Regions from separate parts of the Pseudonocardia spirodelae genome, predicted to be linked through region 2. Evidence: predicted binding sites of a transcription regulator. Region 2 holds the regulator's gene; the other holds the start of a gene.
The links. Region 2 encodes HspR, which represses chaperone genes until heat shock. Its sites were predicted from a motif close to ANNTTGAGTNNNNNNNACTCAANNT; they were not measured.

Region 1: a site for HspR is predicted at 2,384-2,408, ahead of dnaK (molecular chaperone DnaK). Genes of this name have one in related genera too.

What each region holds. Positions count from the first base shown of each region.
Region 1 is NZ_JBBJUP010000023.1:1,057-5,047, reverse strand. Features, by position in the region: gene WJX68_RS22585 (C40 family peptidase) at 1-896, shown strand, start outside; gene WJX68_RS22580 (hypothetical protein) at 925-1,323, shown strand; gene WJX68_RS22575 (ESX secretion-associated protein EspG) at 1,330-2,151, opposite strand; gene dnaK (molecular chaperone DnaK) at 2,488-3,991, shown strand, end outside.
Region 2 is NZ_JBBJUP010000008.1:221,559-225,549, forward strand. Features, by position in the region: gene WJX68_RS12450 (ABC transporter substrate-binding protein) at 1-850, opposite strand, end outside; gene WJX68_RS12455 (MDR family MFS transporter) at 1,008-2,306, shown strand; gene WJX68_RS12460 (heat shock protein transcriptional repressor HspR) at 2,309-2,761, opposite strand; gene WJX68_RS12465 (DnaJ C-terminal domain-containing protein) at 2,767-3,991, opposite strand, start outside.

The DNA.
Region 1 (3,991 bases), on a different contig from region 2:
GCTCGAACGCGGCCTGGTGCGACACCGGCATCTCCACCGCGACGGTCGGCCGGGGCGGCGGGGGAGCCACCTTCGAGACGCTGTCGGACGAGCAGAAGCAGAACGCCGCGGCGATCATCTCCGTCGCCAAGGACATGCAGCTGCCGCCCAAGGCGTGGCTGGTCGCGCTGGCCACCGCGATGCAGGAGTCGACCCTCCGCAACATCGACTACGGCGACCGGGACTCCCTCGGGCTGTTCCAGCAGCGGCCGTCGCAGGGGTGGGGCACCCCCGCCCAGGTCACCGACCCCGCCTACAGCAGCCGGATCTTCTACGAGCGGCTGACGGAGATCCAGGGGTGGGAGTCCCTGCCGGTCACCGTCGCCGCGCAGGAGGTGCAGCGCTCGGCGTTCCCGCTGGCCTACGCCAAGTGGGAGGGCCTGGCCGCGGCGCTGGTCGAGAACATCGGCGACGTCGCCAACCCGACCGGCTGCGCGCCCGGCACCACCGGTGCGCTGCCCCCGGGCGTCGCCGGGGCGGCGATCGGGTTCGCGCTGGGCGAGCTGGGCAAGCCCTACGTGTGGGGCGCGACCGGCCCCGACTCCTACGACTGCTCCGGGCTGCTCATGCGCGCCTACGAGGCCGCAGGCCTGACGATCCCGCGGGTCTCGCGCGACCAGTACAACTCCGGCGGGCACCTGCCGGTCCGCGACGCGCAGCCGGGCGACTTCCTGTTCTACGCCCACGACACCACGGACCCGGCGACGATCTACCACGTCACGATGTACCTCGGCGACGGCAGGATGGTCGAGGCGCCGAACCGGAACTTCCCGGTCCGCGTGCAGCCGGTGCCGTGGGACTTCGGGGACCTCGTCCCGCTCGCCACCCGGCCGGGGACCACGCCGAACCCCGCCTGAGCGGGGTGCAGGCCCCATCATGGGCGCCATGCGCTCCCCGCTCTCGGACTACCTGGACACCGTCGCCCCGGGCGGAGCCTGCCCGGACCACCTCGTCGTCCCGCGGTCGCTGGCCCAGTCGATGCCCGTGCGCTGGCAGCAGGTGTTCGTCGGCCTGCTCGCCGACCTGCACGACGCCTACCCCGACGTCGTCTGGCCCGAGTACGACGTGTCCGCCGTGCGGGCCGAGCCGCTGACCGAGCTCGACGACGACCAGCTCGCCCGGCACGGCTACGTCACCGAGCTGGGGCCGGACGGGGAGCTGGAGTACCGCGACGCCGACGACCGCGTCGTGCCCGGCTCGCTGCCGGTGCGGGTCGCGGCCCCCGACACGGTGCCGCCCGCGTCGGCGGGGCAGGTGCCGCGGGGGACCGTCGTCCTGTCCTGAGCCGGGTCACCACGCCCGGTGCGCGCCGACCGGTGCGCGACGGCACCGGGCCGCGTCCGCGAGCCGGTCCAGCTCGCGGACCAGGCGTGCCGCGTCGGCCGGCCCGGCGTGCACCACGGCGTCGGCGGGCAGCGGGCCGCCGACGACGTCCGGGGTCGGTGTGCGCGCGAGGTAGCAGCCCTCGGGGGTGGCGTGGACCAGCAGGACACCCGGCGCCCGGCACGGGTCCGGCCCCTTGCGCCCGGCCCCGAGCTGGGCGATGCCGTCCAGGTGCCCCATCCGCCGGACCAGCGCGGCCTCCGCGGCGGTGCACCCGCGCCGCAGCAGCTCGTGCACGAGCCGGTCCGCGTCGCCGCCGGCGAGCCCGGCGGCCTCCGACAGCACCGCGGCGGGGATGCGCGCCGTCGCGCCGGGGCCGGGGACCACCTCGCCGAGCAGCGCGACGAGCACCGCCGCCGCGTCGTCGGGGCGGACGCGGACCAGCGCGACGTCGTCGTCGATGCGGGTGGCGAGCACGGCCCGCCCGGCGCGCCGCGCGACGACCGCCCGCTGCCAGGCGGGCGGCGCGACGACGAGGTCGTGCTGGAACTCCGGGGCGACGACGGTGCGCAGGTCGTCGACCAGGCCCTCGTCGAAGGCGGTGCCGGTGAACAGGCCGCGCGCGGCCAGCGAGTCGCGGCACTCCCGCACGACCCGGGCCCGCTCGACGTCGGTGGCCCCGGGGCCGAGCAGCTCCAGGACCGCGGGGTTGCGGCCGAGGTCGAGCAGGTCGCGGGCGACGTCGAACTCGGCGGCGGACAGGACGGTGGCGCGGGTCCAGTCGATCATCGGTGCGGCTCCTCGGGGGCCGGGACGGCGTGCCGGTCGCGGTGCTCCCGGGACTCACGGGCGGGCACGGTAGGCGGCCGGCCGGGCCGCCGTGGGGCGTCCGGCCGAACCCGTCGCAGCCGCGAACCGGGGCCCGGGGGCGCGACGTCGCGTGCCGGCGGGAACCGGCCGGAGAAAAGTTGAGTCGGCCGGGAACAAGTCTGCGGGGGTGCTCGTTGACCGCCACGAGAGCAAGTTGAGCAGGACCCACTCAAGGGCGATGCGCGAGCTGCTCCCCGGCCTGGTACAACTTGAGCCGGACGCACTCATACCCCCACATCCACGGAGGCAGTCACCATGGCTCGTACGGTCGGTATCGACCTCGGGACCACCAACTCCGTCGTCGCCGTCCTCGAGGGTGGCGAGCCGACGGTGATCGCGAACTCGGAGGGTGCCCGCACCACTCCGTCGATCGTCGCGTTCGCACGCAACGGCGAGGTCCTCACCGGTCAGTCCGCGAAGAACCAGGCCGTCACCAACTCGGACCGCACCTTCCGCTCGGTCAAGCGCCACATCGGCACCGACTGGAAGACCCCGGAGATCGACGGCAAGACCTACGCCGCGCAGGAGATCAGCGCCCGCGTCCTGCAGAAGCTGAAGCGGGACGCCGAGGCCTACCTGGGCGACGAGGTCACCGACGCCGTCATCACGGTGCCGGCGTACTTCGAGGACGCGCAGCGTCAGGCGACGAAGGAGGCCGGCCAGATCGCCGGCCTGAACGTGCTCCGCATCGTCAACGAGCCGACCGCGGCCGCGCTGGCCTACGGCCTGGACAAGGGCGACAAGGAGCAGACCATCCTGGTCTTCGACCTCGGTGGCGGCACGTTCGACGTGTCCCTGCTCGAGATCGCCGAGGGCGTCGTCGAGGTCAAGGCGACCAACGGCGACAACCACCTCGGTGGCGACGACTGGGACGAGCGGATCGTCACCTGGCTCGTCGACAAGTTCAAGTCCTCGCAGGGCATCGACCTGACCAAGGACAAGATGGCGATGCAGCGGCTGCGCGAGGCCGCGGAGAAGGCGAAGATCGAGCTGTCCAGCTCGTCCTCGACCAGCATCAACCTGCCCTACATCACGGTCGACTCGGACAAGAACCCGCTGTTCCTGGACGAGACGCTGTCCCGCGCGGAGTTCCAGCGGATCACCCAGGACCTCCTGGACCGCACCCGCCAGCCGTTCAACCAGGTCATCAAGGACGCCGGCATCTCGGTGAACCAGATCGACCACGTCGTGCTCGTCGGCGGCTCCACCCGGATGCCGGCCGTGACCGAGCTCGTCAAGGAGCTGACCGGCGGCAAGGAGCCCAACAAGGGCGTCAACCCGGACGAGGTCGTCGCCGCCGGCGCCGCCCTGCAGGCCGGTGTGCTGCGCGGTGAGGTCAAGGACGTCCTGCTGCTCGACGTCACCCCGCTGTCCCTGGGCATCGAGACCAAGGGCGGAGTCATGACCAAGCTGATCGAGAAGAACACCACGATCCCGACCAAGCGCTCGGAGATCTTCTCCACCGCGGACGACAACCAGCCGTCGGTGCAGATCCAGGTCTTCCAGGGCGAGCGCGAGATCGCCGCGTACAACAAGAAGCTCGGCATGTTCGAGCTGACCGGCATCGCGCCGGCCCCGCGCGGCGTCCCGCAGATCGAGGTGTCCTTCGACATCGACGCCAACGGCATCGTCAACGTGTCCGCGAAGGACATGGGTACCGGCAAGAGCCAGGAGATGACGATCACCGGCGGCTCGGCGCTGTCCAAGGACGACATCGACCGCATGGTCAAGGAGGCCGAGGCGCACGCCGAGGAAGACG
Region 2 (3,991 bases):
GGGACTGGTTGAGGATCAGCGACGCGGTGCGCGGCGCGGCGACGGTCTGGTTCACGTACTCGTCGCCGGTGAACTCCAGGGCCGCGGACTCGGGCAGCTCCTGGGCGATGTCGGCGTCGCCGGCGCGCAGCGCGAGGGCGCGCGCGGCGGGGTCGGGCACGAAGTTCGCGGTGACCCCGGCCAGCAGCGGGCGCTCGCCCCAGTAGCGGTCGTTGCGGGCGAGGGTGACCGACTGGGTGCCGTTCACCTCGGTGACGGTCATCGGCCCGGTCCCCGTGCCCTGCACCGACGGCGGGGTGCTGCGGTACGCCGAGGGGGCCAGGATCGCGGTGCTCGCGCCGGACAGGCGCAGCGGCAGGATCGGGTCGGCCGCGGTCGTCGTGACGCGGACGGCCCCGGTCCCGTCGGCGGCGGCCCGCAGGCCGATCCCGCGGACGGCGCGCGGCGGGGCGGCGACGCCGGCGACCCGGTTGAGCGCCTCGGCGGCGGCCTGGCCGGTCAGCGGCTCGCCGTTCTGGAAGCTGACACCGGGACGCAGCTCGAACCGCCACGTGCGGGGGTCGGCCTGCTGGGCCCAGGCCGTCGCGAGCGCGGGGCGGGGACGGCCGTCCGGGCCGGAGGCGACGAGGGACTCGGTGACGCCGAGCTGGGACAGGACGAACGCGTCGTCGGTGTCGACGGCGTATCCCGCGGACGGGCCGAACGCCATCGCGATGGTGACCCGGCCGTCGGGGACGACCCGGCCGGTGCCGCCGCCGGTGCCGCCGCAGGCGGTGAGGACCGCGACACACGCCAGCAGAGCGGCGGCGGCACGGACGGGGGAACGGCGTCGGGACGCGACGACGGGCATGCGACCTGTCCTCTCCTGCGCCCTCGACCGTGTGTCACCCGGCGCTCGGGAGATCTTCGGTAAGCCTGTACATACGGTCAAGTGTCTGCATGTATGCGCATATGTAGTTACTGCCATCAAGTCGCGACAGCCGCAGGGGCTCTGGTACCACTTCGACGTGCTCCGCAGCCTGCTCCGACGCCCCGCCGCCCCCGGGGTGACCACGCCCCCCGCGGCCGCCGTCCGGGGCGGCCTGTGGGCGCGCTTCGTCGAGCTCCCCCCGGTGATGCGGCTGCTGATCAGCACCCAGCTGGCCTTCAACGTGGGCTTCTACATGGTGCTGCCCTACCTGGCGACGCATCTCGCGGAGGACCTCGGGCTCGCCGCGGCCGCCGTCGGGCTGGTGCTCGGGCTGCGGACGTTCAGCCAGCAGGGCCTGTTCGTGGTCGGCGGCACCCTGACCGACCGGTTCGGCGCCAAGCCCGTCGTGCTCGCCGGCTGCGGGCTGCGCGTGATCGGTTTCATCCTCCTCGGCGCGGCCGGGACGCTGTCGGCGGTCGTGGCCGGGGCGCTGCTGACCGGGTTCGCGGCGGCACTGTTCTCCCCCGCGGTCGAGTCCTCGCTCGCCCGCGAGGCGGGTGAGCGCGAGCGCGCCGGGGAGGGGCCGGCCCGTACCGAGGTGTTCGCGATGTTCGCCGTCGCCGGGCAGGTCGGGACCGTGACCGGCCCGCTGGCCGGCACGGCGCTGCTGCTGGTGGACTTCCAGCTGGCCTGTCTCGTCGCCGCCGCCGGGTTCGTGCTCGTCGGGCTGGCGCACTGGCGGTGGCTGCCGTGGCGCGAGGCCGAGCAGGCGGGCCGACCGATGCTCGCGGGCTGGGGCGAGGTGCTGGGCAACCGGCGGTTCATGCTGTTCGCCGCCGGCTACTCCGGCTGGCTGCTGGCCTACAACCAGCTCTACCTGGCACTGCCCGACGAGCTGGAGCGCGTCGATCGCGCCGCGGCCCTGGGCTTCCTGTTCGTGCTGATGTCGGTGCTGGTCATCGGCCTGCAGCTGCGCGTGACGGCGTGGGGCCGCCGGCTCGGGGCGGGCCGCTCGATCGTGCTCGGCTTCGGGCTGATGGCCGCGTCGTTCGCGGTCGTCGCCGCCGCACGGCTGCTGCCGGGCCTGCCCGGGGCGTGGGCGCTCGCCCCGGCCGTGCTGATGGTGCTGCTGCTGACCTTCGGCGAGATGTTCGCCGTGCCGGTGGCGCAGGACCTGGTGCCGCGGCTGGCCGGGGAGCGGCGGCTCGGCGCGCACTTCGGGGTGCTCGCCTCGTTCGGCGGACTGATGGTGCTGGTGGGCTCGACGGGCGTCGGGGCGCTGCTGGACCCCGCCTTCCCGCCGGCGCTGCCCTTCGCGGTGCTCACCGTCGTGCCGCTGGTGGGGGCGGTGGTGCTGGGAGTGCTCGCCCGGCGCGGGCTGCTCGCCGCGAGCTGAGCTCAGGTGTCGTCGGGACGCCACCGGACGACGGCCCGGCGCCGGTCCACCGGCACGAGGTCGCGCCGGTAGGAGCGGTGCACGGCGGCCGTCGCCTGCGCGGCGGCGGCCCGCACCGCGTCGAGCTCGGCCGTGGCCTCCTCCAGGCGCGCGGTCAGCTCGTCGACCATCTGCTCCAGCTCGATGATCCGCTTGACGCCGGCGAGGCTGACGCCCTCCTCCTGGGAGAGCCGCTGCACCTCGCGCAACAGCGCGATGTCGCGCTGGGAGTAGCGCCGACCGCCGCCCGCGGACCGGCCCGGGCTCACGAGCCCGAGCCGGTCGTAGCTGCGCAGGGTCTGGGCGTGCAGGCCGGACAGCTGCGCGGCCACCGAGATCACGAACACCGGGCTGTCGTGCGCGACGTCGATGTCGCGCTGCTCCCGGCCGTCGTCGGGGGTGCGTCGTCCGGTCACCGCCATCACCTCCTGGTGCCGAGCAGGTCGGCCCGCGGGTCGAACGACGACGTCGCCTCCGCGTAGGACCGCAGTGCCGCCGCCGCCGCCTCGTCGAGCTTCTGCGGGACCGCGACCTCCACGGTGACCAGCAGGTTGCCCTTCTTGCCGTTCTTGCGTTCCACACCGCGCCCGGACACCCGGAAGGTCCGGCCGCTGGAGGTCCCCGCGGGGATCTTCAGCGAGACCGTGCCGTCGAGTGTGGGCACCGTCAGCGTCGCACCCAGAGCGAGCTCGGGGAAGGTCACCGGGACGGTGAGGGTGAGGTCGTCGGCGTTCTTCGGGGAGCGCCCGAAGATCCGGTGCGGGGTCACCGAGACCATCACGTAGAGGTCCCCCGCGGGTGCGCCGCCGCGGCCGGGCTCGCCCTGGCCGGCGAGCCGGACCTTCTGGCCGTCGTCGACGCCGGCCGGGACGCGCACGGTCAGCGAGCGGGTCCGGGTGGACACGCCGTCGCCGTGGCACTCCGGACACGGGTCGTCGATGATGCGGCCGGTCCCGCGGCAGTCGCGGCACGGCTCGGAGAACGAGAACGCACCCTGGCTGCGGTTGACCAGCCCCTGCCCCTGGCAGGTGGCGCAGGTCCGCGGGGTGCTGCCGGGCCGGGACCCGGTGCCGCCGCAGCGCTCGCAGCGCCCCGGCGACGACAGCTTGATCGGCACCGTCGCGCCGCGCACCGCGTCGTCGAAGGAGATGGTCAGGCTGCTCTCGACGTCCTGGCCGCGGCGGGCGCCGGCACCCGTGCCGAAGCCGCCCGCGCCGCCGCCGTTGCGTGCGGCCCGGCCGAAGATGTCGCCGAGGATGTCGCTGAAGTCCCCGCCGCCCGCGCCGGCGGCGCCACCGGCGCCCCGGCCGGCCTGGCCGAACAGGTCGTTGATGTCGAACCCGCCGGCACCCGCGCCGCCACCGGGCCGCGCGCCGCCGGGGAACCCGCCGCCGGAGCCGAACCCGCCGAAGCCGCCGCCCCCGGCGAACATCGCGCGGGTCTCGTCGTACTCCGTGCGCTTGGCCTCGTCACCCAGCACGCCGTAGGCCTCCGACACCGCCTTGAATCGGGCCTCGGCCTTCTCGTCGCCGGGGTTGGCGTCGGGGTGCAGCTCGCGGGCGAGCTTGCGGTACGCCTTCTTGATCTCGTCCTGGGACGCCGTCGAGGAGACGCCCAGCTCGCGGTAGTAGTCCTTCTCGATCCAG